Regions from separate parts of the Pseudomonas sp. IT-P12 genome, predicted to be linked through region 3. Evidence: riboswitches for the same ligand, from Rfam matches in the RefSeq annotation. Region 3 holds a riboswitch; each other region holds the start of a gene.

Region 1 (10,464 bases), 470 kb from region 3:
GGCGCCGACCACGGCGGAAAGCGGGAAATGTGGGGTGTCGGTCATTATTCAATCTCGGTCATGGTCGGTGGCAGGCCAATCCAGTCATTGTGCAAGCGTCAGGGTACTCAGCCATCTTCTTCGATATCCAGCAACAGGTTTTCCAGCGCCTCGCGGTACTCCCCGGGGTCTTTCCACATTCCCCGCTGCTGTGCTTCAAGCATGCGTTCGGTCATGTCGCGCAAGGCGTGCGGGTTGTGCTCGCGGACGAAATCACGGGTCGCCGGGTCGAGCAGGTAGGCATCGGCCAGCAATGCGTACTGGTGATCGTCGATCAACTGCGTGGTCGCATCGAACGCGAACAGATTATCGATCGTCGCCGCCATTTCGAACGCGCCTTTATAGCCGTGGCGCTTGACGCCCTCGAGCCACTTGGGATTCGCCGCCCGGGAGCGGATGACCCGGTTCAGTTCTTCCTTCAGCGTGCGGATCTTCGGCAGGTCCGGCTGGCTGTGATCGCCATGGTAGCTGGCCGCTGCAGCGCCGCCGAGGCTTTCCACGGCAGCCAGCATGCCCCCTTGGAACTGGTAATAATCATTGGAATCGAGCAAGTCATGCTCGCGATTGTCCTGGTTTTGCAGCACCGCCTGAACCTGGCTCAGGCGCCGCGCGAACGGTTCGCGGGCGGCGGTGCCTTCGTCGGAACCGCCGTAGGCGTAGCCACCCCAGTTCAGGTACACCTCGGCCAGGTCCTCGCGGCTTTGCCACAGACGGCCGTCGATGGCGCCCTGCACGCCGGCACCATAGGCACCGGGCTTGGCCCCGAAAATGCGCCAGCCGGCCTGGCGCCGAGCCGCCTCTTCATCCAGCCCTGCCTGCAACAGGCTGGCCTGTTCAGCGCGGACTTTGGCGGCCAGGGGGTTGAGATCGTCCGGCTCGTCGAGCGCGGCCACCGCTTGCACGGCCGCGTCGAACAGGCGAATCAGGTTGGCAAACGCGTCACGAAAGAACCCGGAAACGCGCAGGGTCACGTCGACCCGAGGACGGTCGAGCAGGCTCAGCGGCAGGATCTCGAAATCGTCGACCCGCTGACTGCCCGTCGCCCACACCGGCCGCACGCCCATCAGCGCCATGGCCTGGGCGATGTCGTCACCGCCCGTGCGCATGGTCGCGGTGCCCCAGACGGACAGGCCAAGCTGACGCAGGTGGTCGCCGTGATCCTGCAAGTGCCGTTCGAGAATCAGGGTGGCGGACTGGAAACCGATGCGCCACGCCGTGGTGGTGGGCAGGTTGCGAACGTCCACCGAGTAGAAGTTGCGCCCGGTGGGCAGCACGTCCAGGCGACCGCGACTCGGTGCGCCGCTCGGCCCGGCCGGAACGAAACGGCCACCGAGGGCGTCGAGCAACCCGCGCATTTCAGCCGGGCCGCAGGCATCGAGGCGCGGGGCGACCACGTCGCGCAGATTGTCGATAATCGCGCGGACGTCGTCCCACCGCGCCCCCTCCTGTAGCAGCGAGCTTGCTCGCGATGGAGTATCAGACACAGTGGAATCGACTGACACACTATCGCGAGCAAGCTCGCTCCCACAGGGGGTATCCAGCGTCTGGGCAATCAGCTGCATGGCAAACAACTCCAGGCGCTCGCGGGTGTCGCCCGCCGTGCGCCAGAGCTCGTCGCTCAGCGCCTGCAACGCCTCGGGGCGCGCCCCGGTCCACGGCTCGGCCAATGCGCAGTCCAGCGGATCGAAGCCCAACGCGAACGCCTCGGCCAGCGCCCGCAACAGACTCGACTGCGCACCGCGTCCATCGCCACGGGGAATGCGCAACAGCGCCAGCAGGGTGTCAGTGCGCAAGCGCCCGACCGGCGACTCGCCAAAGATGTGCAGGCCATCGCGGATCTGCGACTCCTTCAGGTCGCACAGGTAGGTGTCCAGGCGCGGCAGCCAGATCGCCGCATCCGCGTCGCTGTCGAGCTGTTCGCCCAACTGCAATTCGCGGTCGATATGGGTCTCGCGCACCAGTTGCAGGATGTCGCGCTGCAACTCCCGCGCTCGGCGTGGATCGAGCAACTGCGCTTCGTAGTATTCGTCGGCCAGCAACTCCAGGTTGCGCAGCGGACCGTAGGTCTCGGCCCGGGTCAGCGGCGGCATCAAGTGGTCGATGATCACCGCTTGCGTGCGCCGCTTGGCCTGGGCGCCCTCGCCCGGGTCGTTGACGATGAACGGATAGATGTTCGGCAGCGGACCGAGCAGCGCATCGGGCCAGCAGTTTTGCGACAGGCCGACGCCCTTGCCCGGCAGCCATTCGAGGTTGCCGTGCTTGCCGACGTGGATCACCCCGTGGGCACCGTAGGCATGGCGCAGCCAGAAATAGAACGCCAGGTAACCGTGCGGCGGCACCAGGTCAGGGTCGTGGTACACCGCACTCGGGTCCACTTGGTAGCCGCGCGCGGGCTGAATGCCCACGAAGCTCAGGCCAAAGCGCAGGCCGGCGATCATCATCCGCCCGTCACGGCACATCGGGTCGTTGTCCGGTGCGCCCCAGCGCTCCAGCACCGCCTGGCGATTGGCCTCGGGCAAGGCGCTGAACAGGTGCTGGTAATCCTGCAGTGCCAGGCTCTGCTTGCACGGGCGCAGGTCGAGGTGGTCAAGGTCATTGCTGACACCGCCGAGCAATTGCTGGATCAACGCGGTGCCGCTGTCCGGCAGCGGCGCCGTCAACGGATACCCCTGTTGCTGCAAGGCCCGCAGGATATTCAAGGCAGCAGCCGGTGTGTCGAGGCCGACGCCGTTGCCAATGCGCCCGTCCCGGGTCGGGTAGTTGGCAAGCACCAGGGCGATGCGTTTTTCGCTGTTCGGCACGCGGCCCAGTTCGACCCAGCGCCTGGCCAGTTCGGCGACGAAATCCATGCGCTCGGGCGCGGCCCGGTAGCACACCACATCGGACTGACTGCGCTCGCTGCGCCAGGCCAGGTCCTTGAAACTGATCGGGCGGCTGATGATCCGGCCGTCCAGTTCCGGCAGCGCAATATGCATCGCCAGATCCCGTGGACCGAGACCCTGCTCGCTGGCGCGCCAGCCGGGTTCGTTGTCCTGGGCGCAGATGGCCTGGATCACCGGGATGTTGCGACGAAACGGGCGCAGGTGCGGCGCTTCCGGGCTGGACTGGGCGAAACCGGTGGTATTGAGGATCACCGAGGCGTCGACATCGTCCAGCCAGTCCTCGACCACCGTCAGACAGCCAGGCTCTTTCAGGCTGGCCACGGCCACCGGCAAGGGATTGAGCCCCGCCGCTTGCAGGCGCTGACAGAACACATCGATGAACGCAGTGTTCGCCGCCTGCAGGTGCGAGCGGTAAAACAGCACCGCCGCCACCGGTTGATCAGCCTGCCAGTCGGCTTGCCAGTCGCTCAACTGCGCCGGGCTTTTGCGCGGGTGATAAATCGCCGTGCGCGGCAAAGTTTGCGGCTCGCCCCACGGGTAGTCGCGATCCAGCCAGCGATTGGCAAGGCAACGAAACAGATCCAGGGCGTTGGCCATGCCGCCTTGACGCAAGTAATGCCAGAGCCGGTCACGATCCTCGGCCGTCACCGTGCTCAGGTCGCTGAGCTCCGGGTCCGGGCGGTCGTCACCCGGCACCAGAATCAGCTGCACGCCACGGCGGGAAAGCTCGATCAGTTGCTCGACGCCATAACGCCAATAGGCGATGCCGCCATGCAGCGAGACCAGAATCACCCTGGCATGACGCAGTACTTCGTCGACATACAGGTCGACCGAAGCATGGTTCTGCACCTGCATCGGGTTGGCCAGGCGCACGCTCGGGTAGTCATCGGGCAACTGCTGCGCCGCTTCGGCGAGCAACGCCAGGCTGGAATCACCGCTGCACAGGATCACCAGCTCGGCGGGGGTTTGTCCAAGGTCGGCGATGTTGTCATCCGACACGAAACCGCCGGGCTGGGTCCTGAGCAGGTGCATGGGTCAGGCGCTGAGCGCGGCGCGCAGTTGGGCTTCGAGTTGCACGGCGTCCAGCGCCTGGCCGATCAGCACCAGGCGCGTGGTGCGCGCTTCATCGGCGCCCCACTGGCGGTCGAAGTGTTTGTCGAATCGCGTCCCGACGCCCTGGATCAGCAGGCGCATCGGTTTGTTCGGGATCGCCGCGAAACCCTTGACCCGCAGGATGTCGTGCTTGACCACCAACTGGGTCAGTGCGTCCAGCAGCAGGCTCTCGTCGGCGGGCGGCAGTTCGATGGAGATGGAGTCGAACGCATCGTGGTCGTGATCGTCCTCACCTTCATGGTGGTGATCGTGGTGGCTGTGACGGCTGTCGATGTGTTCCTCGGAACCGGCACCGAGGCCGATCAGGACGTCGAGGGGCAGGCGACCGCTGCTCGCTTCGATGACCTTGACCGCTGGCGGCAGTTCTTCGGCCACTTCCAGGCGCACGCGGGCCAGGTCTTCAGGGCTGATCAGGTCGGCCTTGTTGAGGATCACCAGGTCAGCGCTGGCCAATTGGTCGGCGAACAGTTCGTGCAGGGGCGATTCGTGGTCCAGGTTCGGGTCGAGTTTGCGCTGGGCATCGACCTGGTCCGGGAACGCGGCAAAGGTGCCGGCGGCAACGGCCGGGCTGTCGACGACGGTAATCACCGCGTCAACCGTGCAGGCACTGCGGATTTCCGGCCACTGGAACGCTTGCACCAGGGGTTTTGGCAGCGCCAGGCCGGAGGTTTCGATGAGGATGTGGTCGAGGTCGCCCCGGCGCGCAACCAGTTCGCGCATGACCGGGAAGAACTCTTCCTGGACGGTGCAGCACAGGCAGCCGTTGGCCAGTTCGAACACGCGACCGACGGCCTCTTCCTCGGTGCAACCGATGGAGCACTGCTTGAGAATTTCGCCATCGATGCCCAGTTCGCCGAACTCGTTGACGATCACGGCGATGCGGCGGCCCTGGGCGTTGTCGAGCATGTGGCGCAGCAAGGTGGTTTTGCCCGAGCCAAGAAAGCCGGTAACGATGGTGACGGGAAGTTTGGCCAGTGTTTTCATCGGATGCCCTTTGGCAAGGTGGCGGGCATACGGGACGACAAGCGCTGCGACGAAGGCGCGCGCAAGAGTTTCGCCACCGGATCACCCCGCCCGGTTGTAGTGAGAATCTGGTTCGAGGCAGGTCTCCTGGCTGACAGTGTGCCGGGCGGTTGGCCCGGCATCCGCTGCGCCTTCCCGCGAACCCGGTGCAGCGGGCTTGCAGTGGCGTGGCAGCGAACATCACCGTTCACAGTTGCGGGGGCAGCCGCGGCATCGACCGCGTTCCCTTCTTAGCTTCGACAATGGCGAAGAACCTCGAACGGACAAGGCTACGCATCGTACTGGGGCGGGTCAATGAGTTGTAGCGACGGGACCCGCCCCATCGCGAGCAGGCCCGCTCCCACAGCGGGTTTGCAAATGTCGCCTATGGGCGGGAGCGGGCTGGCTTGCGATAGCCGCGCTCGATTCCGAGTTGAGAACCGCTGCCAATTGACGCCCTGCCCCCGCCCATGCTCTCCTACACACCTTGTTACGGGTGCCCTTCACAGGGTGAAACGGGAAACCGGTGAATCATGTGCTTTACTCAAGGCCATGTCAGTCCGGTGCTGCCCCCGCAACGGTAAGCGAGCGAAGAATCATAGCCACTGTGCCGGCCATTCGGCATGGGAAGGCGATTCTTGCAGGTTTCGGCGTACGCCCAAGCCCCTCGCGAGCCCGGAGACCGGCCCGCAACACAAAGTGACGATACGTTCACTGAAATAACAAACCCGCGGTGGGCGGGCGCTGTTTGGACTTCTGCGTGCCCGATGCGCAGGAGGCTTGCATGCGCTGCCTTCACCCGTTGACAGAACAGAGGGAAGCGCCATGTCGATCATCAGCAGCACCCACCAGAGCTCCACCAGCACCACCACGACCACCCTGAGCCAACGCCTGACCGCCGCTGTCTGCGCCTCGATCCTGGGTGCCTGCCTGGTTTACTTCGCCGGTTTCTCGCACATCGAAGCGGTGCACAACGCCGCCCACGATACCCGCCACAGCGCCGCCTTCCCGTGCCATTGAGACCTGCCGACATGATCAAGCGTATCGCGCAAACCGCAGGTTTCTCCGGGCTGCTGGCCGCCCTGCTGCTCACCCTGCTGCAAAGCTTCTGGGTTTCGCCGCTGATTCTGCAGGCGGAAACCTACGAAAAGGCCGAACCGGCCGCTGTTGAAGTGCATGAACATGCCGCCGGCACCGCCGCGCACGCCCACGATGCCGAAGCCTGGGAGCCGGAAGACGGCTGGCAGCGCGTGGTGTCGACCACCGGTGGCAATCTGGTGGTGGCTGTCGGTTTCGCCCTGATGCTCGCCGGCCTCTACACCTTGCGCGCCCCGACCAAAACCTCCCAGGGCCTGCTCTGGGGCCTGGCCGGTTACGCCACCTTCGTGCTGGCACCGACCCTCGGTCTGCCGCCGGAATTGCCAGGCACCGCTGCAGCGGACCTGGCACAGCGGCAACTCTGGTGGATCGGCACTGCAGCTTCCACCGCCGTCGGCATTGCCCTGATCGTCTTCAGCCGTCACTGGCTGATGAAGCTGCTGGGCGTGGCGATTATCGCCGTGCCTCACGTGATCGGCGCCCCGCAACCGGAAGTGCATTCCATGCTCGCCCCCGAGGCCCTGGAAGCGCAGTTCAAGATCGCTTCGCAGTTGACCAACGTCGCGTTCTGGCTGGCCCTGGGACTGATCAGCGCCTGGTTGTTCCGTCGCAAGCATGATGGTCAATACCACGCATGACCGTGGATAGCACAGCGCCGACCCTGGTGGTCGGCCTGGGCTGTCAGCGCGGCTGTCCCCTCAGCACGCTGCGAGCCTTGCTCGATCAGGCATTACAAGCCCATCAAGTCGAATTGCACCAGATCAACGCCCTGGCCAGCATCGACCTGAAGCGCGAAGAGCCGGGCCTGCTCGAACTGGCCGCGCAACTGGCACTGCCGCTGACGTTTTTCAGCAGTGAACAACTGGCCGCTTATCAATCGCGCCTCAGCCACCGTTCCCAGATCGCCTTCGAACGCACCGGTTGCTACGGCGTGGCGGAAAGTGCCGCCCTCGCCCTCGCCGAACAACTCGCCGCGGCGCCTGCCACCTTGCTGATCAGCCGCCAGAAATATGCCCAGGCGACCTTGGCGCTGGCCCGTTCGACGTAGAATCCCCGATAATCCCACCCTTGATCATGAGCGATCTTCATCTGAAGGTTGGCCCAGCCCTTTTTTGACAGGAAACGACGATGACCGTCTATTTCATTGGCGCAGGTCCCGGCGACCCGGAACTGATCACCGTCAAAGGCCAACGCCTGATCCGCAGTTGCCCTGTAATCATCTACGCCGGCTCACTGGTGCCCGCCGCCGTGCTGCAAGGTCACAGCGCCGCACAGGTGGTCAATAGCGCAGAACTGCACCTGGAACAGATCATCGAGCTGATCAAGACGGCCCATGCCAACGGCCAGGATGTGGCGCGAGTGCACTCCGGCGATCCCGGGCTGTATGGCGCCATCGGCGAGCAGATTCGCTATCTGCGTGAGCTGGATATCCCGTTCGAAATCGTCCCCGGCGTCACGGCGACGGCTGCCTGCGCCGCGTTGCTGGGTGCAGAACTGACCTTGCCCGACGTGTCACAGAGCGTGATTCTGACCCGCTATGCCGACAAGACCGCGATGCCGGCCGGCGAGGAACTGGGCAGCCTGGCCCAGCACGGGGCGACCATGGCGATCCACCTGGGGGTCAACCACTTGCAGAAGATCCTCGCCGAATTGCTGCCGCACTACGGCGCAGACTGCCCTATTGCAGTCATTCACCGGGCGACTTGGCCGGATCAGGATTGGGTGGTAGGGACAATTGAAGACATTGCCGGGAAGGTCGAAGCCAAGGGGTTCAGGCGCACGGCGTTGATTCTGGTGGGTCGGGTGCTGGGCAGTGATCAGTTCAGCGAGTCGTCGCTGTACCGGGCCGGGCACGCGCATCTTTACAGGCCTTGAGGACGCCTTCGCGAGCAAGCCCGCTCCCACATTGAATTTGTGGACTCAGATCTATTGTGGGAGCGGGCTTGCTCGCGAAAGGGCCCTCGAATTACACCCATAAAAAAACGGCGCTCACGGGGCGCCGTTTTTTCATGCCGCAGCGAACACCTTAGTAGTAGGCGTTTTCTTTCTGCGTGTGGTCGGTCACATCACGAACGCCCTTGAGTTCGGGAATGCGTTCGAGCAAGGTGCGCTCGATGCCTTCCTTCAAGGTTACGTCGGCCTGGCCGCAGCCCTGGCAACCGCCGCCGAATTGCAGCACGGCGATACCGTCCTCAACCACGTCGATCAGGCTGACCTGGCCGCCATGGCTGGCCAGCCCCGGGTTGATCTCGGTTTGCAGGTAGTAGTTGATGCGCTCGTTGACCGGGCTGTCGGCGTTGACCATCGGCACCTTGGCATTCGGCGCCTTGATGGTCAGCTGGCCACCCATGCGGTCGGTGGCATAGTCGACCACCGCGTCGTCGAGGAACGCTTCGCTGAACGAATCGATGTAAGCGGTGAAGCTTTTGAGCCCCAGCGCGGTGTCTTCGGGTTTTTCTTCGCCCGGCTTGCAGTAGGCAATGCAGGTCTCGGCGTACTGGGTGCCAGGCTGGGTGATGAAGACGCGGATGCCGATGCCCGGGGTGTTCTGCTTGGAGAGCAGATCGGCCAGGTAATCGTGGGCGGCGTCGGTGATAGTAATAGCAGTCATGGAAACTCCTCACAGGCTTGGGCGCAGTTTACGCCAATCAACGCGCCGCACAAAGTCCTAGTATTTTTGTCGGGAAAGCGCAGGGCCATCCTGGCCCGGAGGTTCGCCGTCAATCCGTTGCTTTAGCCACCGATAGCTGCATTTTTCCACCCATTCATAGCTTGCCCACGACCCCACAGCAATGGCCAGCACGCAAACGACGAACATCAGATAGGGGTTTATGCCATAGCGTTGCGCCACAAACCCGCCCGCCGACAATACCAGCACGTGCATCAGATACACCGAATAGGAGCAGTCGCCGAGCCACTTCAACAGCCGCTGGTTCTCGAAAAAACGCTCCAGCGCCATGCCTGCCATCACCAATACCGCGCTGGGCAAGCCCCAGGCGAAGAATCGCGGTTGCGGCGGCAGCAGATAAATCGCCAGCAGCGCCCCCACAATCCCCAGCAAAGGCAGGTAAAGGCCGGGCTTGATCCAGCCCTGTCGATACGCCATGCCGATGGCCATGCCGAGCAGGAATTCGTAAACAATGTCCGAACGGTAAAATTCGCTGATCCAGCCATAGCCGGTCCACGCCTGGCACACTGCAAACAGCAGCGCCGCGACGATCAGCAGCCGAAGTTGCAGGCGGAACAACAGCGCCCAGGCGAACAGCAAGTAGAAGAGCACCTCGTAGTTGAGGGTCCAGCCGACATTCAGCGTCGGGTAGATCCCGTAACCGCCGGGGTTTTGCGTCGGGATAAACAGCAAGGACAGCAACAGGTGCGACCAGTCGACCGTCTGATCCGGCAACACCGGCTGGGCGAAGACCACGATCAACGCCATCAGCACCGTATACAGCCAATACGCCGGCACGATGCGAAACAGCCGGTACAGCAGAAAGCGCCCCGGCGGCAGCGATTTGCCTTCGGTGGACAGGAATATCACCAGGCCACTGATGACAAAAAACACGTCCACCCCCACAGCGCCTTTGTCGATGAACAACTGACCGATGGGGCCACGGGCCTGGAAGTCAAAGAATATCTGCATGAAGTGGTGGCAAACCACCGCCCAGGCCGCGAGGGCACGCAGTGCCTGCACTGAAATCAACATCGACGGTTCTCCGGATAGCTGTTGATCCTTTGTGAAAGCGAGCCCTCTCGCGATGGGGTATCAGCCACTGTTGGGTGGACTGACACACCATCGCGAACAGGCTCGCTGCCACAGAAGGGATCGGCGGCGCCTTATACAATCCGACACCGGTAGCCATTCAAAGGTCGATCAAAGATTCTCGTAGCGGTTCATGTCCAGCACGCCCTCTTCCACCGGATCAGTCTCGTGGATGTACCGGCTCAGGTCATGGAAGTAGAACCAGAACTGCGGGTGGCTGCGTCGGATACCCCAACGCTCGACGATCTTCTCGAAGCGGTTGGCGTCCTTGGCGTTCTCCATGGCCTCGACGAAGGCCGGCACTTGGCCTGCGGGTATGTTGAACATGAAATTCGGGTAGCTGCTGAGCACCCCGGGGAAGATAGTCAGCGTATCGAGCCCTGGTTGATAACGCAGCGATTCGCCGAGCAGGAACGCGACATTGCTGTGGGCACGGTTGCGCAACAGGCTGTAGACCTCGCGCTTGCCACTGGCCGCCTCGATCCGCAGCATCGTCGCCTCCGGCAACTGGTCGATCACTTTCAGCCCGGCGGCAGGACGCGACGTCAGGCGGCTCAAGACCTGCTCGGC
Region 2 (10,464 bases), on a different contig from region 3:
ACCTCGGCGCAATCGTTGATCCCTTCGACTTTCAGCTTCATGAACTCGTCGCTGCGCTCGCCGAGGGCTTGCGCCGTACGCACGCGCTCCTCCTCCACCAGCGACTGGATCTGGCCGCGCAGGTGGCGATCGCTGATGCGGATAAACCGCCAGGGCTGCATCAGGCCGACGCTGGGCGCCTGGTGCGCGGCTTCGAGCAGGCGCCTCAATTGCGCAGGTTCGACGGTGCCGCCGCTGAAATGGCGCATGTCACGGCGTTCGGCGATGGCTCGATAGACGGCCGCGCGTTCGTCCTCGGAGAAGGCGTTGTCGCTCATGGCCGCTTCGCGAGCAGACTCGCTGCCTCAGGGGCGGGATGATCCATTGTGGCAGCAGGCTGGCTCGCGAAATCGTTCTCACGGTCCGGCGCAAACAGCGCGGCCACGGCCGAGGGATTCGATGGAAAGTAAAAATGCACATAAGAGGCGGTCATCCGCCCCTCACGAAAAACCGCCTCTGCGCCGCGCCCGCCGTTCGGGCTCAGGCCACGTGCAATCGGCGTCAGTTCGGTGGTGGTCAACGAATGATGGTAGGTGTGTCCGCGCAGTGAACCTTCCGGCAACTCGACCGCCTGCAACGCCAGCGCCGCCAGGCGTTTCTGCATCACGGCATGCCCCGCCAGCAAGCCCACCAGCTCAGCGCGAGTGCCCTCGACATCGGTCAGCGAATCGAGCAGGTACAACATGCCGCCACACTCGGCCAGCAACGGCTTGCCCGCTGCGTGGTGAGCGCGGATCGCATCGAGCATCGGGGTGTTTTGCGCCAGCGCCACGTGGTGCAGCTCCGGGTAACCACCCGGCAGATAGAGGCTGTCGGCCGGGGGCAGTTGCGTGTCGCGGATCGGCGAGAAAAAGGACAATTGGGCTCCCATGGCCCGCAACAGATCCAGGCTGGCGCCGTACGTGAACGCGAACGCTTCGTCGCGCGCCACGGCAATGCGCACACCGGCCAGCAACGGCTCGGCGACGAATACCTCGGGCGCAGCGAATGCCACGGCGGGCGGCAGCGCGACCTCGCAACTGCTGGCCAACGCCTCGGCGGCGGCATCGAGGCGCAGGTCGAGGTCGTTCAGCTCGCTGGCCTGGACCAGGCCGAGGTGGCGGCTCGGCAGCTCGATCCCGGTTTCCCGGGACAAAGCGCCGTACCAGCGCAAACCTTCGGTCAGGCTGCCTTCCAGCAATTGCGCATGGCGCAAGGTGCCGACCCGGTTGGCCAATACGCCGGCGAACGGCAGGTCCGCCTGATACTTCGCCAGGCCCAACGCCAGGGCGCCGAAGGTCTGCGCCATCGCCGTGCCGTCGATCACCCCGAGCACCGGCACACCGAAATGCCGCGCCAGGTCGGCGCTGGACGGCGTGCCGTCGAACAGGCCCATGACACCTTCGATGAGAATCAGGTCCGCTTCGGCGGCCGCTTCCCACAACAGGCGACGACTTTCCTGCTCGCCGACCATCCACATGTCCAGTTGATACACCGGCGCGCCACTGGCGCGCTCGAGGATCATCGGGTCGAGAAAGTCCGGACCGCACTTGAACACACGCACCTTGCGCCCCTGATTGCGGTGCAGACGGGCCAGTGCGGCGGTGACGGTGGTCTTGCCCTGGCCGGAGGCCGGCGCGGCAATCAATACCGCCGGGCAATGACGTGGCTCACTCACAATTCGACGCCCTTTTGCGCTTTGATCCCGGCCTGGAAGGCGTGCTTGATCATGCCCATTTCCGTGACGGTGTCAGCCAGCTCGATCATCTCCGGCTTGGCGCCGCGGCCGGTCACCACCACATGCTGCATCGGCGGACGCGCCTGCAGGTCGCTGAGCACCTGGTCGAGGTCAAGGTAGCCATGCTTGAGGGCGATGTTCAGTTCGTCCAGCACCACCAGGCCAATCGCCGGATCGCGCAGCAGTTCGCGGGACACCGCCCACGCGGCTTCGGCCGCGGCGATGTCGCGCTGGCGATCCTGGGTTTCCCAGGTAAAGCCTTCGCCCATCACATGGAAACGCACCTGCTCCGGGAAACGACGGAAAAACAATTCTTCGCCCGTGCTGTTGCGGCCCTTGATGAATTGCACCACGCCGCACTGCATGCCGTGCCCCATGGAACGGGCGAGCATGCCGAACGCCGAGCTGCTTTTGCCTTTGCCGTTGCCGGTCAGCACCAACAGCAGGCCGCATTCGTTCGGCGAGTTGGCGATGCGTTCGTCGATCACGGCTTTTTTACGCAGCATGCGCGCCAGGTGGCGTTCGTCACGATCAGGAGTATCAGTCATGGGAGCTCTCCGTTGAGGCTGGATAACGGCGGGCAGGCGCAAAAACAGACGGCAAGAAGCCTGGCATCGCCCACCGTGATGCCGCTGGATTGAATCAGGCCGGTCTCCGGGCTCATGAGCGGCATGACACCTGACTGCGCGCCTTCCCATGTCGCGATCGACACAGTGGCTCAAAGCGCAGCGTTCACTCATTTACCGTTGCGGGGGCAGCGCCGGGATCGTGGTCGCTCATCAGTTGAACGCACGCACTCACCGGCTTCCCTGTTTCACTCTATCAACCAGGGTCATAGAGCACCTGAAACAAGCCGCGAAGGTTAGAGGGTTGGGAATGGAGCGTCAATTAAAGCCGGGACGCCGATGGGCGAATAACTGCCGCTGATCAATAAAGTGACGCCAATCTTGTGCCACACTTCCAGCAGTGATATCAAAGAGCCACAACCCCACATCACAAGAACAAGGGTGAGCCCCATGCAAGGCATGATCATCAGCAATCCGCGACTGGAATTCCTGCGCCCGCTGCTGGAACGCTGGTTTGACTGTATTGACCGCTACAACGCCGTGCGCGGCGATAACGACACGCCTTACTGGTACGACGAAAAAGCCAACCTTGGCGTGCTCTCGGCCGCTGCCTGGATGGCCGAAATGGTCACCCTGCAAAACACCCAGACCCGCAAACAGATCGAAGACGGCGAACGCAACGCCCGCGCCGACCTGCTCATCGCCTCGAGCGAGGCGCGCGCCTATCTTCAAGCGACCCAGCGCTGGCCACGGGTCAACGGACTGAACCTGACACAGGCGCTGGCAGAAATCACCAGCGACGCCAAGCGCATCAGCTACAGCAGCGACCTGAAACTGGGCTGCCTGTTCGTGGCGCCACAAAAGGCCCAGCACGGTGCCACGCCGGAAGAGCTTCAGGACATGGTCGACGACCTGCAGAAGGAAAACACCTGCGCCGTGGCCTGGTATTTCCCCTATGCCTACCGCAAGTTGCACAACGAAGCGGGCAACTACCATCCCGGCATCGCCGTGCTGCTCAAGGAGGCCCGCGGCTGAACGGTTGAACCATCACGGGCTTGCGCTTCTCTACTGATCAGATCACTGCATCCAAAGGGAAGATCAGTATGCGCAAGCCTCAGCTCGTTTTCGTCATCGCACTCGCCGGAGGGCTCACCGCCTGCGGTGAAACCTCCAGCCTGCAAGTCTCCGACGGCACCGGCCCGTCACCCCAGTTGCCGGAGCCGAACAAGACCCTGATCCCGACGATGAACATCGCCCCGGCCATCGGCTGGCCGAACGGCACAAAACCCACGGCGGCGACAGGCACTCAGGTGGCCGCGTTTGCTGAAGGCCTCGATCATCCGCGCTGGTTGTACGTGCTGCCCAACGGCGACGTGCTGGTCGCCGAAACCAACGCACCGCCCAAACCCGATGACGGCAAAGGCATCAAAGGCTGGATCACCGAGAAAGTCATGAGCCGCGCCGGCGCCGGCGTTCCCAGCCCGAACCGGATCACCCTGTTGCGGGACAAGGACCACGACGGCATCGCCGAAACCCGCACGGTGTTCCTGGAAAACCTCAATTCACCCTTCGGCATGACCCTGGTCGGCACTGACCTGTACGTCGCCGACACCGACCGCCTGTTGCGTTTCCACTATGAAGAGGGCGACACGGCGATCAAGTCGCAGCCGATCAAAGTGGCGGACCTGCCCGGCGGCACGCTGAATCACCACTGGACCAAAAACGTCATCGCCAGCAAGGACGGCAGCAAGCTGTACGTCACCGTAGGCTCCAACAGCAACGTCGCCGAAAACGGCATGGACAAGGAAGAAGGCCGCGCCGCGATCTGGGAAGTGGACCGCGCCACCGGCAATCACCGGATCTTCGCCTCGGGCCTGCGCAACCCCAATGGCATGGCCTGGGAACCACAGAGCGGCGCCCTGTGGACAGCGGTCAACGAGCGCGATGAAATTGGCAGCGACCTGGTCCCGGACTACATCACCTCCGTCAAGGACGGTGCCTTCTATGGCTGGCCGTTCAGTTATTACGGTCAGCACGTCGACGTGCGTGTCCAGCCGCAAAACCCGGACCTGGTCGCCAAGGCCATCGCACCGGACTACGCGGTCGGCCCACATACTGCTTCGCTGGGCCTGACGTTTGCCGAAGGCAACACGCTGCCGGCGCAGTTCAAGGAAGGCGCGTTCATTGGTCAGCACGGCTCGTGGAACCGCAAGCCGCACAGTGGCTACAAGGTGATATTCGTGCCCTTCAGCGCCGGCAAACCGAACGGCGCACCGATTGATGTGCTCACCGGTTTCCTCAATGACAAGGAGGAAGCCATGGGGCGGCCGGTTGGCGTGGTCATTGACCGCCAGGGCGATCTGCTGGTGGCCGATGATGTGGGGAACAAGGTGTGGCGGGTGTCGGCGGTCAAGTAGAGGCGATGCTGCAAGCGACAAGGCGGGCTTGCTCACGATAGCGGTGCGCCCGCCAGCCCTGCGGCCACTGACCGATTACATTCGAGCGCCGGCTCGCTTCGATGAGGCCGAGGCCGCCAGAACCTTCAGCGTTTACGGCAGAGGGTGAGCCCGTCTCCCAGCGGCAGCAGCGACAGATCCACGCGCGAGTCATCCTTCAGTGCGCGATTGAGCGCCTGGATGGCTCGGGTGTCGGCGCTATCGGGCGCCTGTTCGAGCACCCGCCCACTCCAGAGCGTATTGTCGAACACCGCCAGGCCACCCACGCGCAACAAGCGCAGGGCATGCTCCAGGTAGTGGGGGTAATTGGCCTTGTCGGCATCGATGAAAATCAAATCGAACTGCCCCGGCTCGTTCAGCCCCGCCAGGGTTTGCAGCGCGGGTGCCAGGCGCAGGTCAATCCGTGCGGCGAGCCCCGCTTCCTGCCAGTAACGCCGCGCAGTAGCGTTGTAGTCACCGGGCACGTCGCAACAGATCAGGGAACCGTCCTCCGGCAATGTGGCGGCCATGCACAGGGCGCTGTAACCGGTGAAGGTGCCGACCTCCAGTAAACGCCTGGCCCCCATGAGCCTGACCAGCAATGCGAGGAACTGCCCCTGCTCCGGCGCCACCTGCCAGCGCGCCATGGGCAGCGCCTGGGTTTCGTCACGCAAGCGCTTGAGCAGCGGCGTCTCCCTCAGGGAGACGTCGAGCAGGTATTGATACAGGGCATCATCGAGATTGAGCGTGCGAGCGGTCATGACAACCTCTTCGGACTAGGGGTTGCGCGCCAGATGCTCGGGTTGCAGGACGCGCTTGGCGCTGAGGTAAGCCTTCTGCCAATAAGCCTTGGACAAGCTGTCGAGCTTCACAGTGCCGCCCGTGGCCGGGGCATGGACGAAACGACCTTCGCCGACATAGATCCCGGCATGGCTGACTTGGGAACCGCCATTGGTGGCGAAGAACACCAGGTCACCACTTTGCAGGCCCTCCTTGCCGACGTCGGCCGCCTGCATGCTGATCATTTCACGGGTGGTGCGTGGCAGGGAAATGCCGGCGGCGTCGCGGTAGACGTAACCGATCAGGCCGCTGCAATCGAACCCGGAGTCCGGCGTGTTGCCGCCCCAGCGATAAGGCGTGCCCACCAGGCCCAACGCGCGAAACAACACGTCCTCGGCCTCGGGTGAAGACGGCTGCGGGGAACTGAAGACGATAGGTGCACGGACGACCGGAGCGGGCGGCGTGCGACTGGCGCAGGCACTGAGCAGCGCGGCGAGGACTATGAGTGTGAGGCGGGCCGACATCGTCATAAGCAGAACATCCTGATCTGGCTGCGGCTTTTTTCTGCCCGATCGGCAGAAAAGAAAACCGCCTGCGCAGAACGCAGGCGGTTTGCCATCAATAATGGATCAGATTCTAGCGCCTATGGGGCAAACTTCAAGTAAGACTTTAAGTTCACCATGTAACCTGTCCGGCTACTCCCTTGCGGAGAAGCCTGGGTCACCACCGAAAGTGGCGACCCATGCAGTATTACTTGCGAGCGGTGACCACGGTCGGCGCCATGGCGAGTGCGCGCTTGGCTTCGATGAAGGTCTTGCTCCAGTAGCTGTCGCCCAGGCTGTCGACCCGCACACCACCGCTCTTGCGGCTGCTGGAGTGGATGAACTGGTTGTCGCCCAGGTAGATCCCGGCGTGACTGACACGACCGCGACGACCGTTGGTAGCGAAGAACAGCAGGTCGCCCGGCTTGAGTGCGCTGCGGGACACCAGAGGCGCATCGACGTTGATCATTTCGCGAGTCGAACGGGGCAGGTTCATGCCAGCCTCTTCACGAAACAGGTAACCGATGAAACCACTGCAATCGAAGCCGGCCTCGGAGGTGCCGCCGAAACGGTAACGGGTACCGATCAGGGACATGCCGCGCTCGAGGATGCTGTCCGCCAGCACTGGAAGCTGATACGACTTGCCGTCGGCGAAGTTGGCCAGTTCCTTGTCGGTTTCCAGTTCTTGCTGGAAACGCTGGGACGAAGATTGTGCAGTGACCGAATTGTTGCTGACCTGCTGTTGTGGAGCCTGCTCGGACACTGGAGAGTGAGCAGCGCAACCGAACAGCAGGGTAACGAGTGCGAGAGGCACGAGGGGTGCGAAGCGCTTTAGCATGGGCACGACCGTGGCTGATAGTTGTAAAGAAGCCGAGACTATGCCCGCTATCAACCTCATTTGCAAATTCAATCGAAACTTTTGTGACTTTTCGTTTTCCCGTTAACATCTAAGCGCTTAAGCCCCATTTAGACGCCTGCGCAGCCTGTACCCCATAGGAATGCGGGTTTACTGGCGCCTGAAATATGCCGAAAGTCGCGGAAAACGGGGGCCTTACCAGCCCAGCGTCTCTTTCAGGAACGGGATGGTCAGCTTGCGCTGGGCTTGAAGGGAGGCTTGGTCGAGCTGCTCGAGAAGGTCGAACAGCGCACTCATGCTGCGAGTGCCACGGGTCAGGATGAAATGCCCGACTTCATCGGTCAGGTGCAGGCCGCGACGGGAAGCGCGCAACTGCAAGGCGCGCAATTTGTCTTCGTCGGACAGGGGGCGCATCTGGAAGATCAGGGCCAGGGTCAGGCGCGACTTGAGGTCGGCCAGCTTCACCGGCAATTCACGTGGGGAGGTCGATGCCGCGATCAGCAGGCGCCGTCCACTGTCACGCAGACGGTTGAACAGATGAAACAGCGCCTCTTCCCAATCCGCACGCCCGGCAACTACCTGCAGATCGTCCAGGCAGACCAGTTCGTATTGTTCGAGGTTGTCGAGGATTTCGACCCCGCGATCCAGCAGCTCGGCCAACGGCAGATAGACTGCCGGCTCCCCCATCTGTTCGAAGCGCAGGCAGGCCGCCTGCAACAGATGCGTGCGCCCTACCCCATGCTTGCCCCACAGGTAAATCAGGCTTTCGGTCCAGCCGGCGTCGGCTTCGCAAAGTCGCTCGACATAGCCGAGTGCAGCGGCATTGGCGCCTGGGTAGTAGTTGATAAAGGTGGCGTCATCACGCAGACGCACACCTAGGGGCAGCTGAATCGGTTTCATGCTGACTGAACAGTTCCAAATGAACCGTTAGTGGCCTCTGTGTAAAGTTTGCGAAGTTTATACCCGTGACGCTGACCGCACAATGCGACAGACCATAAGCAAAATCAAAGGTTTGCGTAATTGCGCCGCTTTGACGAACGCGTCGATGGCGGCGCATGTGACCGCAGCGCAAGGGATGGGGCCCCAGCCCGGCTGCGCACCGGGCCACCCCCAACCGATCATTGAAGGACGCTAGAGTTCAGGATCATCGATACCGCTGTACATATCCGAATCCTTGTACAAATCATGCACGTGGCGCACCAGCACCATGATCACGGCGGCCACCGGCAGCGCCAGCAGCACCCCGGTGAACCCGAACAGCTCGCCGCCAGCCAGGATGGCGAAGATCACCGCCACCGGGTGCAGGCCAATGCGATCCCCCACCAGCAACGGCGTGAGCACCATGCCCTCGAGCGCCTGCCCGACCATGAACACCGCGACGATGCCGATCATGGGATACAAATCGCCGCCGAACTGAAACAGACCGGCAATCAGCGCCGCCCCAATCCCGATGACAAACCCCATGTACGGCACAATGGCCGCCAGGCCGGCGATCAGCCCGATCAACAGCCCCAGCTCCAGCCCGACCAGCATCAGGCCGGCGGCATAGATCACCCCCAGCGCCACCATCACCAGTAACTGCCCGCGCACGAACGCACCCAGCACTTCATGGCATTCGCCCGCCAGGCTGACGACGCGCTCTTCGCGATCACGCGGCAACAGGCTGCGGATCTTGGCCATCATCAGGTCCCAGTCACGCAGCAGGTAGAAACTCACCACCGGGATCAGCACCAGGTTGGCCAGCCAACCGATCAACGCCAGGCTGGAAGCGGTCGCCTGGCTCAAGACCACGCCAACGATGTCGGTGGTCTGCCCCATGTGTTCGCTGATGGCGGACTTCACCTTGTCGAATTTCCAGAAGCCGTCCGACAGCCCGAACTTCGATTGCGCCCACGGCAGCGCGGTGTGCTGCAACCAGTCGAGCATCTGCGGTGCCAGCTCGTACAAGCGAAACAACTGCTTGGCGAGCATGGGCACCAGCACCAGCAGCAACGTGGTGAAGATCAGCGTAAACAGCGCAAACACCGCCACCACGCCCCAGGTCCGGGACAACCCGGCCTTTTCCAGCCGATCCACCAGCGGGTCGAACAGGTACGCCAGCAGCAGCGCCACCAGGAATGGCGTCAAAATCGGATGCAACAGCCAGATAAACGCGCAGAGCAGAACCACTCCACCCAACCAGAACCAACGCCGCGTATCGGCCATGTACCACTCCATCTGCATTTATATAAAGAAAGAAAACCTTACCAACGGAAACGCAACTGCGGCACCGGGGCCGGCGCAGGCGCCACGACAGGCGTCGCACCTTCGGCCGCAGGTTGCACAGGCGTCACCGGAGCCGGCGCAGGCGCCTCACCCGCCGCGACCTCCTGCAACTTCGCCAGTGACAACTGCGAGCGCAATTGCTCTGCACTGCCATTGACCCGGTACAGAATCCGGTCAGCGTCGACATTCACCAGGCGCGCACCAAAGGGCTCCAGCAAACGCCCAAGCGTCGCGTAACGTTCCAGGCTCATGCCCTGCACTTCCAGCAATTGCTCGCCCGAAGCCCCCGGCTTGACCACAAACCGCGGCGCCAGCCGCTGATTGACCGCCAGCATCACCGCATCCGCCACGGCGGCCTGATCCGCGCCCTGGACACTGCCCGCCTCCTTCTGATCGCCCAGCCACAGGTGCCACTTGGCTTGCCACTGCCCACCCTCTTCACGGGCATGCACTGCCAGCAGGGCATCGGCGTTGTAACGATCCGATGCCTCGCGCAACGGGGCAGCATCCGTTCCTTCGAGATTCGGTGCCGTGGCGACCAGTTGCTCGCTCAGGTCCGCCAGCGGCAGACGCAGCGGCAACCCCCGGTGCTGAGCGGCGCGCCGCAGCGGCTCGGCACTGGCCTGGCCATCGCCCACCAGGCTCGAACCTTCGGTTGAGTCATTCAACCACCAGGTCAGGATCGATGGCCGATTCGCCCCCCACAACGACAGCCCGGCGCGGCGCAGTGCCTGCCCGGTGCTGGCCGGGTCGAAATCGACCTTCAGTACTTCCGGCGGGCCGGCTTCGAAACCGTACTGACTGATGATCTGTTGCGGGTCTTTGCGGATGTCGGCCAGACCGGGACTCTGCACGGCCTTTGCATCGCCAGTCAGACGCAACACCAGGGTGTCGAGCGCGCGCTGGGTAGCCTGATCACGCTCATCGGGTGATTGGCTGGTGACGGGCTCGCGCACCTGATAAAGGCTTTTGACCGTTTCGGCATGACTCGCCAGGCTGACCAGGGACAGACAACCCACAAACAATGATCTGAAAAAACGCATGGAGGATTCCTGACGACGAGAGCGGCTGGAACTGGCCGCATGAAGACAATCGAGCAAAGCTGTGACCATCGCCCGACGCAAAACATTCACCCGTTGCGGTGATGTTTTTCGTACACCCATTACGATAGACGGTTAACGGCCCTACCTTATATAGCCATGGACACGGGCATAGCGGTTTTTTTGTATCGATAGGCCCCTGCTGTCGGCCTGAGGATGGCCGC
Region 3 (10,464 bases):
ATTCCTCCGCCCAATCAGGATCAGCGCAAACACCGGCGCGCCCACCAAAGCAGTGATCACCCCCACCGGAATCACCTGGCCCTTGATCAAGGTCCGTGACAACACGTCCGCCGCAATCAGAAACAGCGCACCGCCCAGGGCACTGGCCGGCAACAACCGCGAATGCCCGGTGCCGAGCATCAGGCGTGCGGCATGGGGAATCACCAGCCCGACAAACCCGATGGAGCCGACGATCGACACCATCACCGCCGTCACCAGTGCAGCACAGCCGATCAACACCAACTGCACCCGGCGCACCGCAATCCCCAGCGACGCTGCCGAGTCGGCGCCAAAGGTAAACGCATCCAACGCCCGCCGATGCCACAGACACACGACCAGCCCAGCGACGGCCACCGGCACCGCCAGCCACACCGACGGCCAGCGCACGCCACTGAGGTTGCCCAGCAACCAGAACAGAATGCCCCGCGCCTGTTCGGAACTGGCCGACTTGGTGATGAGAAACGCCGTCAGGGCATTGAACAATTGCGAGCCGGCGATGCCCGCCAGAATGATCTGACCGGTGCCGTTGGCAGACCCGCTGACCCGCGCCAACACCACCACCAGCGCAAACGCGGCCATGGCCCCGACAAATGCCCCGGCCGACAGTGTCAGCAACCCGGCCCCGACACCGAGCAATGCCACCAGCACCGCGCCGGTGGAGGCGCCGGCACTGATCCCCAGCAAATACGGGTCGGCCAAGGGGTTGCGCAGCAACGACTGCAGGATCACCCCGCAGGTCGCCAGCCCGGCTCCGCAGGCGGCGGCCACCAGGGCGCGGGTCAGGCGGTAGTTCCAGACGATGCCTTCATCGATAGGGTTGAGCGTGTAACCCGCGCCCCACACTTTGTTAGCCAGCACCTGGAACACCACGCCCGGATCGATGCGTGTTTCACCGATGGCCACCCCGGCGAGCACCGCCATCAACAGCAGCAGCAACGCCAGCAGGGTGCGAATCAGGCGGGCGGTCATTTCGGCAGGTCGTAGCCGTCGATGGCGCTGGCCAGTTGTTCGAGGCCATCGAACATCCGCGCGCTGGCCTGCAGGGCCATGGCGTCGAGAATGATGATGCGGTTGTGCTTCACTGCGTCCATGTTGCGGGTGACCGGGTCGTTGCGCAGGAACGCCAGTTTCTTCTCATGGTCATCGGCCGGGAAACGGCGACGGTCCATGCGTGCAATCACCAGGAAGGTCGGGTTGGCCTTGGCAATGGTTTCCCAGCCCACGGTCGGCCATTCCTCATCGGACTCCACCACGTTGCGGATACCCAAGGTGCCAAGCATGAAATCCGGAATGCCCTTGTGCCCGGCCACGAACGGATCGACGTGCAGGTCGGTGCTGGAGAACCACACCAGCGCACTGGCCTGCTTCACGCCTTTTTCCTGGACCTTGACCACGGAGGCGGCCAGTTTGCCCTTGAGCTGCGCGACCCACTGTTCGCCGCGCGCCTGCACGTCGAAAATCTGCGCCAGTTGCTCGATGCTCTTGTAGATCGTGTCGATGCGGAACGGCTCCAGTCGCGTGCCGTCAGCGCCCACCAGGTTGTCCTTGCCTTCACAGTCGGACGGCAGCAGGTAGGTCGGAATCTTCAACTCGTGAAACTGCTCGCGGGTGCCCACCGCGCCTTGCGGCCCGACCATCCACTCGAATTCCACGGTCACCAGCTCCGGACGCTTGCCGATCACCGCTTCAAAACTCGGCTCGTTGTTCGCCAGGCGTTCGATTTTGTCGTTTTGCGTCTTGTATGCCGGCAACACATCGTTGAACCACAGCGAAGTCGCAACCACCTTGTCGCCCAGGCCCAAGCCGTAGAGCATTTCGGTGCCGGCCTGGCCGATGGTCACGGTGCGGGTGGGCGCCTGCGGGAAGGTGAGGGGGCTGCCGCAGTTATCGACGGTCAGCGGGTACTGGGTCGGGGCAGCGTGCGCCAGGGCACACAGGCCCAGACTGGTGAACAGCGCGGCAAGGCGGGGCAACAGCATGATGCAATCTCCATGTGGACCGTACTTGAAACGGGCGCGGTACGGGTCTGGAAACACACCATCGAACGCTGCGGTATAAGCAGGGCAAGGCCGGTCGGCAAAGGATGTCCTCCCCGGACACCCCGCCGGTTAGTGATTCAGCTGGCCGGCAGGTCTCCTGACTGATGCGTCGTCGCCGTGCTCCGGCCTTCCCGGATCTGATCCAGTGGCCATCGAGGAGCAGGCTCAGCACCTACAGTTGCGGGGGCAGTTTCGATTGACGCCATATACGGCGTTTCGAATTCCCTGTTAGTCCCGTTCGGGAACCGGCGGCGTATGGTAGTCGATCAGGCGGCCGAGGGGGAGCGTGGATTTTACGCCGGACGCTGGTGAACTTTTTGCGGGTCGCCACGCGTCCAAGTTTCAAATAACCCCAGACAGGAAGCGACCATGACCTACACCTTTTTCATCTTTCTCCTGGCCAGCGCGGCGGCCGCCAGCACCGGCATGTTCTTCAAGCCGGGTGAATGGTACCGATCGCTGGTCAAACCGAGCTTCACACCGCCCGACTGGTTGTTTCCGGTCGCCTGGACGATCATCTACCTGCTGCTTGCCTGGGCGGGCTACCGACTGACCCTGATCCCCGGCAGTCAGGAAGTGCTGGCATTGTGGGCGGCGCAGATTGCGCTCAACACCCTGTGGACGCCGGTCTTCTTCGGTGCGCAACGCGTGTTCGCGGGGATGGTGATTCTGGTGCTGCTGTGGCTGGTGGTCGCGGCCATGGTAGTGCTGGCTCTGCGCCTGGACGTGATCACCGGGCTGATCCTGTTCCCTTATCTGGTGTGGCTGTGCGTCGCTGCCGCACTCAACTTTGCCATCCTGCGCAACAACCCGCGATAGTTTGTTGATCGATGTAAGAACTGAAGTGCCCGGGACGTGATTTATCCGCGTCCCTGAAACTGGCCGTGATCGTTGGCAACCCGAGTCAGCCGGGGCCTTACGTGGTCAGGGGCAAAGTGCCTGACGGCTTGAAGCTCATGCCGCACACGCATCCGGAAGATCGCATCTACACCGTGATTTCCGGTGTGTTCTACATCGGCCAGGTGAGTCTGTCCGGCCCTGTTCGCCAATGCTGGCGAGCAGGGCCGGCACGATCAGGCGCGCAGTGAGGAAAACGGCAGGCGAGTCGACTTGAAGAACTCGCACATCCGGGCCGTCAGACCGGTAGCCGCTGAATCGCGACGTTGGCTGACGATCATCCGGCCGATTTCAAAGCCCAGCACGATCGCATCTTCGCGCGATACAAACAGAAGCGAGGGCGTCTCCCGCGCATCCCTGATTTCTTCGCCATCCAGCCAGATGGAAATTGTGCTGGTGTGATGCGTTTGCACACTGCCGGTAATGCTCGGGTTTGCAGTCGCAGGGCAGAAGGTTTCGACGATGATATCGTGGCCCAGGTAAGTCTCTTTCTGGATAACGGTTGCGAGCTTCGCGGTCATTCGTGCTTTCCATAGCGTTGGAACAATTCAAGGGCGTCAAGATACTGGAAAATCTGTGCAGTGCCAAATTGATATCACTGCGGATCCTGCGTTGGCAATATCAAGCAAAACAAATCGGAATCAGCTCCTGTGTTACCTCTGTGGAAGCGAGCCCGCTCGCGATGAGCGTAAACGCGTTCTTCCTGGCAAGAAGGCACATGGATTGTTCCCACTGGGTGAGTACGACCCTGTCCTGCGTGACTCAACCGGATCCAACTGATCCAGCGTCCGATTGAACGCCAGCTCGGCCAGCATGATTGACGAAAAATACAGGCAATGTCAGCGCTTTGAGCCTGGATGGTCAGTAGCGGTAACCGACATTGACCATGACCGCGGCGCCGCCCAGGACGACCAGCTCGGCACCCACGGGGCCGTAATAGGTGCCAACGGCGGGAATGATCACCGGCGCGACGCCCAGGTTGTTCAGTGGAATCCGGTCCTTGTATTTGCCTTTGTACCCGTGGAGCAGCCCGCCACTGAGCTTGACGTAGACCGGATACTCCTCGGCGACCCAGCGATGGCCGTAGTACGCGTAGTAGGAGCGCTGATCGAAGGAGTTTTTGAAGGTCGCGCCTCCCCACAGCGAACCATCAGCCCGGTTGCGTTCGACGCTGATCAGCTTTTGACGGTTGTTGTGGTCGGGGTCGCTTTTCCAGTGTTTGGTGTAGGCACTCGTCTGGAAATACCAGAAGTCGCCATTCATGGCGAAGGTGCCCGGGCTGATGAAGAGCGTGCCAAGCAAAAGCAGTAGAGGTTTCATTGATCACCGTTTTTCTGCGGCCAAGGGTGGGGATGCCGAGAAATCTTGCCATCGAAAAGGGGGATCAACCGGCTGTTTGATTTACCGGGTATTGCTGCCGGGCACAGATGGAAATGGTTTGTAATAAGTTGATTTATTTGGAAAAATTCTTCGCGCCCGCCACGCACAGAATCACCGCCACAGTTACGGCCACCATCCCCGGGCTGACCTGCTCATGCAGCAGTCCCGCCGCCAGCGCCAAGCCAAAGAATGGCTGCAGCAGTTGCAGTTGTCCCACCGCCGCGATCCCGCCCTGAGCCAGCCCGCGATACCAGAACACAAAGCCGATCAGCATGCTGAACAGCGACACGTAACCCAGGCTGAACCACGCCGGCAGGCTGATCCCGCTGAACGAGGCGGGCGCGCGCCAGGCGCTCAGCAGTGCCATAGCCGGTAACGACAACACCAGCGCCCAGCAAATCACCTGCCAGCCACCCAGTGTGCGCGACAGCTTTGCCCCTTCGGCATAACCCAGGCCGCAGGCGAGGATGGCCAGCAGCATGAGGATGTCGCCCAGGGGAGAGGCCGTCACGCCCTGGGCGAGCGCGTAGCCCGACACCAGCAGGCTGCCCAGCACGGAGAACAGCCAGAACGCCGGGCGCGGCCGCTCGCCGCCGCGTATCACGCCGAACACGGCGGTGGCCAGCGGCAGCAGGCCGACGAAGACGATCGAATGCGCGGAGGTCACGTATTGCAGGGCCAACGCCGTCAGCAGCGGGAAGCCGACCACCACGCCGAGGGCGACAATGAGCAGCGGCAGCAGTTGATTGCGCGTTGGGCGTTGTTGCTTGAACAGGCTCAGCAGGCACAGCGCGAGCACGCCGGCGAGGGTGGCGCGGATGACGGTGAGGAACACTGGGTCGAATTCCAGCACCGCGACGCGGGTCGCCGGCAGTGAGCCGCTGAAAATGATGACGCCGATCAGGCCATTGAGCCAGCCCGCAGACTTCTCTTGGGGCTGGGTATTCAGGTGCGTTGCTCGGTTCATGGCGTTCACTCGACGGAGGATGCGGCGAAGGATGTATTGCACCCATCGTATGAGCGAGTGAGCAAGACAATCAAAAAATTGTCATGAATACATCCACTGTACCGTCGGCTGTGCTGAACTTGATACGAGCCGTTTCAGCGTTTCATTCAGAAAAAATTCCGAATACGTACGGGTTCTGAACGCCGTGCTCCGTTGAGTCGACGGCCGCGAGAAAGCGGGCTTTGTCGGGCTGACTCTGCAAGTCATGCAAATGGCTACGCTTGTCATGCACAAAGATTCCATCATTGCCAAAATCCGGATCGAGGCGACCGTCTGGCATCAGGCGCAGCCAATAGGTGCTACTGCCAGCATCGGCAACGCCACCCGCGACCAGTTTGCCATCGGGTTGCACGGCAACGGCTTCGCAAGTGGAAGACGTGGAAGAGGGGATCGGCACGTGCAGCGTTTGACCATTGTTGAATCCGGGATCGAAAGCGCCGCCCGCGGTCAATCTTGAAAAACACGCGGATTCAGCCCCGGCGCCCGCGCAAATGATGGTCCCTCGCGCCACAGCCATTGTGAGCAGCGTATTGTTGCTGTCCGATTCCCAATATCCGCCTTGCCCAAAGGAAGGATCCAGGCTGCCGTCAGGAGATAGCCGGACGACCGCTTTGTTGGGTGGCGTCGGACCAGTTTGCCGGACAGTCCCACCGATCAGTATGTTGCCATCCTCAGCAACTGCCACCGCCGATCCTAGCAATGCTTTGCCGTTGACCTGGATCTCGACGAAACCTTGTTCGCCGAACTCATGATCGAGTCCACCACTTGGCAGCAGACGATAAAGCTCGGCTTTCTGCGCTCCGGTGGCGCCGACGGCCCTGCTGATCAACACCAGTATCTTCCCGTCTGCTTGCACGGCTCCCGAGGAGGCAAACAGCTCTACGCCGGGAATGAATTGGTTGCCGAAGATCAGGTCCGGGCTGCCACTGGGATTGAATCTCGTCAAAGCCGTCTGCTTGTCGATACCTCTCAGGACGTAACCCAGCAGAAGGATTTTTCCATCCGATTGCAGAAACAATTTTGCGGGAGCGGAATTCAGCCCAGTGGAAAAGGACCATTTGCTGACGCCGTTCTGTCCAAACTGATGATCCAGTGCGCCGTCCGCGAGAATGCGATAAAGCCAGACTTGCGGCGCTACCCAGATAGCCAGGATAAAGCCACCCGATCCGTCAGCAACGATGGCTTTGATCGATCCCCCGTCACTGGGAACCGCAAACACGCCGTTATTGGCAAATGCAGGGTCGAATTCGCCAGGTTGTACCCATTCATTCGGCAGTTTGGTCGTTGTCATGGTCAGCGTCCTTGAAAAAGTTGATCCAGCCCGACGGACTATCTCGCCTTCGTCTGCGCGTTAAACCTGTGATAAATGACAGTTCGATTGGCTCTGGAGGTCAGAAGCGTGTCTTTAGCGGCCAGCAACCGTTGAACGTTCGAGAGATATCCTGTGGCCGTGCTGGACAGATCGCGTAGCAGACGAGTATCAAGACAATCTCTCAATTGTTCTGGATTGATGAACCCATGCCTCGCCTGCGCTACAAATCACTGGTCGACACCTTCGCGGCGGACATTCGTTCAGGTCGCCTCGCGCCCGGCACGCGCCTGCCGACTCACCGGCAGCTCGCCGCCGAACACGGGTTGGCGCTGGTCACCGCCAGCCGGGTGTATGCCGAGCTGGAGACGATGGGATTGGTCAGTGGCGAAACGGGACGGGGCACGTTCGTGCGGGAGATCTCGCTGCCGGCCGGTCAGGGCGTCAGCCAGCATGTGGTGGCGGTGGGCATGGCCGATCTCAATTTCAACTACCCGTCGTTGCCGGGGCAGGCCGATCTGTTGCGCACGGCGTTGCGCCAACTGGCGTTGTCCGGTGACCTCGAAGCCCATCTGCGTTACCAGCCCCATGGCGGGCGTTTGCATGAGCGGGCATCGATTGCCCGGCACCTGCTGTCACGCGGCCTGAACCTGACAGCCGAGCAGGTCCTGATCGTCAGCGGCGCGCAGCATGGCCTGGCCGTGGCGATGATGGCGTTGCTCAAGCCGGGGGATGTGATTGCGGCGGATGCCTTGACCTATACCGGTTTCAAGGTGCTGGCCGAGTCGCTGCATCTGGAGATTGTGCCGATTCCGGTCACGGAGAACGGGCCGGACCTGGCGGCGCTCGAGGCGCTGTGCCGGCGGCGTTCGGTGCGGGCGGTCTACACCATGCCGACGCTGCACAACCCCTGCGGGTGGGTGATGGATGTGTCGTGGCGGGGGCGTCTGGTGGCGATTGCGCGCCAGCATGATCTGTTGATTATCGAAGACGCGGCCTATGCGTTTCTGGTGGAGGAGGCGCCGGTGCCGGTGGCCGAGCTGGCGCCGGAGCGGACGGTGTATGTGTCGGGGTTCTCGAAGAATGTCGCCACGGGGCTGCGTGTGGGATTTGTGGCGGCGCCGCTGGACAAGGTGCCAGCCCTGGAACGGGTGATTCGGGCCACGACCTGGAACACCCCCGGCGTGATGACCGCCATAGCCTGCGGCTGGATCGACGATGGGACGGTCAGCCAGCTCGAGGTGCAAAAGCGGGCGGATGCCCAGGCGCGCCAGACGCTGGCCGCTGAGGTGCTGAAGGGACTGCGTTGCATGACCCACCCTTTTTCGTATTTTCTCTGGTTGCCGCTGGGCGAAGACGCGCGGGCGGACCAGATTGCGGTGGCGTTGATGCAGGAGCAGGTGGCGGTGTCCACGGCTGAGCCGTTTGCCACGTCGGTGCATGTGCCGCATGCGATCCGGCTGGCGTTGGGGTCGGTGGACATGGATTCATTGCGCGAGGCGCTGATCAAAGTGAAACGGGTGGTCGGCGCGTATTCCTGAGGCATGCCGCCGCTCCCACAAAAAGGGCTTCGGTGCTCGGACATTTTCTGTGAGCGTGGGCATTGGGTAGTTTTCTTCAATACGACAATCAGCGGGCTCTTTACCTTGAGCCCCTGGTTCAACTGAAGGGAAGAAAACAACAATGAGTCTGATCATGTCGATGGCCGCGTTCGCCCTGGTGGCGTCGATCACGCCGGGGCCGGTGAATATCGTGGCGTTGAGTTCCGGGGCGCAGTTCGGCTTTCGCGCCAGTCAGCGGCACGTGGCCGGAGCGACCCTGGGCTTTGTACTGCTGCTGGTGTTGATGGGGCTGGGGTTGCATGAGGTGTTGCAGCAATGGCCGCAGCTGACACGGATCGTGCAACTGGCCGGGGTGGCGTTTCTGTTGTTCATGGCGTGGAAACTGGCGGCGGACAACGGTCAGCTCGATGCGAAGGATTCGGCACGGGCGCCGTCGATGGTGTACGGCGCGGTGATGCAATGGCTCAATCCCAAGGCCTGGCTGGCCTGTGTGGCGGGCATGGGCGCGTTTGTCGCCGATGGCGAGGCGCGATTGATCTGGCAGTTTGCGGCGGTGTACCTGGTGATCTGTTACCTATCTGTCGGTTGCTGGGCGTATGCCGGTACCTTCCTGCGCGGTTACCTGAACAACCCGGCGGGCATGCGCTTGTTCAATCGGGTCATGGCGCTGCTGCTGGCCTTGAGCGCAGCGTACCTGTTATTGCCTTAGCCGCGATACTGCCCTGGTGTCGCCGCCAGATGCTGTTTGAACGCGCGCTGGAAATGCGCCTGGTCGGCGAACCCGGCTTCCAGCGCGACGTCGGCGATCAGTTGGCCGCTGCGCAGGCGCTCGCGGGCAAACTGGATGCGTCGATTGACCAGAAAGGCGTGGGGCGTCATGCCGTAATGCTGTTTGAACGCGCGGATCAGGTACGACGGCGACAACTGCGCCGCCTCGCAGATGTCTTCGAGCTTGAGCAGACGGGTGCAGTTGTCACGGATGAAGTCGGCTGCGCGCTCGAGTTTGAAGTTCGGTTCGCGTCCAGGCTGATCACCGGGGTTGAGGCGTTGCTGAACCTCGGTGAAAAACTCGACCGCAGCGCTCTGCTTGCGCAGCACATCCTGCTGGTGGTCAACGAGGATGTCGTACAGGGCGGCCAGGCCGCTAAACAGGCCGGCGTCCTCGGTGTGGGTGATGGCGAAGCGACGAAACGCCAGGTCGTGGCTGAACCCGAGCTGATGCTGCAAATCGGTCAGCCAGGCCGTGTCGACATACAACATCAGGTAAGACCAGGGTTGGTCGTTGATCGGGTTGCACGCATGGACATCGCCGGGGTTCATCAGCACCACCGTGCCGGCGGCGACCTCAAACGACGATTGCTCATGCAGGTAGGTACTGCGCCCGGCGGTGATCGCGCCGATGGAAAAGTGCTCGTGGGAATGCCGGGTGTAGCAGACCTCGCGGCCGTCGGCGATGGCCCGGGCCTCGATGAAGGGCAGGGCGTCGTCGCGCCAGAAGCGCGGGGCCTTGTCGGTGTTTTTGGCGGTGGGCTTCATCGTCGGTGTCCTCGGCAGATCCGTTGTGCAGTGTAAGCGCTCTGCGACCCATTGCCGATCAGAAATCCCAGCGGGTAGTCAGTTGCAGGCTGCGGGGTTCGCCGTAGAACCCGGTGCCGAAGTTGCCCAGGCCGGTGTAATAAGTCCTGTCGAACAGGTTCTTGACGTTGAGTGTGGTGCTCAAGTGGTCGTTGAAGCGGTAGCGCACCATGGTGTCGACCAGGGCGTAACTGTGCTGGGTGATCTTCGAAGGCTGGCCGCCATTGACCGGGTCGTTCGGGTCGGGCTGCAATACGTTGCCGAAGAACTCGCTCTGCCAGTTCACGCCCGCGCCGACCGTGAGTTTTTCCAGGGCCCCGGACAAGCGATAGGTGCTGAACAGCCGCACCATCTGCTGCGGCGCGGTGGTTTGCAGGATCGCGCCATAGACGTAATCGCCCTGGGCATCGCGGGTGTGGTTATAGCTGTAGCCGGCCGACAGGTTCCAGCCATCGCGCACTTCGCCGGCCAGCTCCAGCTCAAAGCCCTTGGTGACCGCACCTTGCACGGCGCGGTACACCGATTCGCTGTCGACGCCGCTGACGTATTCGGCGAGGTTGTCCTGCTCGATGCGGAACACGGCGAAGCTGGCGTTCAGGCGCCCGCCAAAATACTCGGCCTTGATCCCGGCCTCGTAGCTGTTGCCTTGCACCGGGT

The links. Region 3 has a riboswitch for cobalamin ahead of ACM6IM_RS04645 (ABC transporter substrate-binding protein). Riboswitches for the same ligand answer to the same signal wherever they lie in the genome.
Region 1: it holds a riboswitch for cobalamin, as region 3 does, so the genes downstream of both, cobW (cobalamin biosynthesis protein CobW) here and ACM6IM_RS04645 (ABC transporter substrate-binding protein) in region 3, are expected to answer to the same signal.
Region 2: it holds a riboswitch for cobalamin, as region 3 does, so the genes downstream of both, cobO (cob(I)yrinic acid a,c-diamide adenosyltransferase) here and ACM6IM_RS04645 (ABC transporter substrate-binding protein) in region 3, are expected to answer to the same signal.

Annotation. Positions count from the first base shown of each region.
Region 1 is NZ_CATKPY010000011.1:769,274-779,737, forward strand. It holds gene ACM6IM_RS06585 (ATP-binding protein) at 1-45, opposite strand, end outside; gene cobN (cobaltochelatase subunit CobN) at 108-3,953, opposite strand; gene cobW (cobalamin biosynthesis protein CobW) at 3,957-5,018, opposite strand; cobalamin riboswitch at 5,117-5,330, opposite strand; cobalamin riboswitch at 5,514-5,742, shown strand; gene ACM6IM_RS06600 (CbtB domain-containing protein) at 5,862-6,056, shown strand; gene ACM6IM_RS06605 (CbtA family protein) at 6,068-6,772, shown strand; gene ACM6IM_RS06610 (cobalamin biosynthesis protein) at 6,769-7,182, shown strand; gene cobM (precorrin-4 C(11)-methyltransferase) at 7,263-8,009, shown strand; gene nfuA (Fe-S biogenesis protein NfuA) at 8,161-8,745, opposite strand; gene ACM6IM_RS06625 (acyltransferase family protein) at 8,803-9,837, opposite strand; gene ACM6IM_RS06630 (fatty acid cis/trans isomerase) at 10,006-10,464, opposite strand, start outside.
Region 2 is NZ_CATKPY010000021.1:798,509-808,972, forward strand. It holds gene bluB (5,6-dimethylbenzimidazole synthase) at 1-317, opposite strand, end outside; gene ACM6IM_RS12660 (cobyrinate a,c-diamide synthase) at 314-1,696, opposite strand; gene cobO (cob(I)yrinic acid a,c-diamide adenosyltransferase) at 1,693-2,304, opposite strand; cobalamin riboswitch at 2,384-2,618, opposite strand; gene ACM6IM_RS12670 (hypothetical protein) at 2,773-3,357, shown strand; gene ACM6IM_RS12675 (PQQ-dependent sugar dehydrogenase) at 3,426-4,739, shown strand; gene ACM6IM_RS12680 (O-methyltransferase) at 4,865-5,518, opposite strand; gene ACM6IM_RS12685 (C40 family peptidase) at 5,534-6,067, opposite strand; gene ACM6IM_RS12690 (C40 family peptidase) at 6,288-6,917, opposite strand; gene hda (DnaA regulatory inactivator Hda) at 7,131-7,835, opposite strand; gene ACM6IM_RS12700 (AI-2E family transporter) at 8,067-9,140, opposite strand; gene ACM6IM_RS12705 (DUF2066 domain-containing protein) at 9,179-10,243, opposite strand.
Region 3 is NZ_CATKPY010000011.1:300,438-310,901, forward strand. It holds gene ACM6IM_RS04640 (FecCD family ABC transporter permease) at 1-996, opposite strand, end outside; gene ACM6IM_RS04645 (ABC transporter substrate-binding protein) at 1,005-2,018, opposite strand; cobalamin riboswitch at 2,148-2,343, opposite strand; gene tspO (tryptophan-rich sensory protein TspO) at 2,448-2,897, shown strand; gene ACM6IM_RS04655 (cupin domain-containing protein) at 2,963-3,166, shown strand; gene ACM6IM_RS04660 (hypothetical protein) at 3,152-3,496, opposite strand; gene ACM6IM_RS04665 (sn-glycerol-3-phosphate transporter) at 3,837-4,295, opposite strand; gene ACM6IM_RS04670 (DMT family transporter) at 4,429-5,322, opposite strand; gene ACM6IM_RS04675 (hypothetical protein) at 5,465-6,652, opposite strand; gene ACM6IM_RS04680 (PLP-dependent aminotransferase family protein) at 6,880-8,211, shown strand; gene ACM6IM_RS04685 (LysE family translocator) at 8,354-8,941, shown strand; gene ACM6IM_RS04690 (AraC family transcriptional regulator) at 8,938-9,768, opposite strand; gene ACM6IM_RS04695 (TonB-dependent siderophore receptor) at 9,827-10,464, opposite strand, start outside.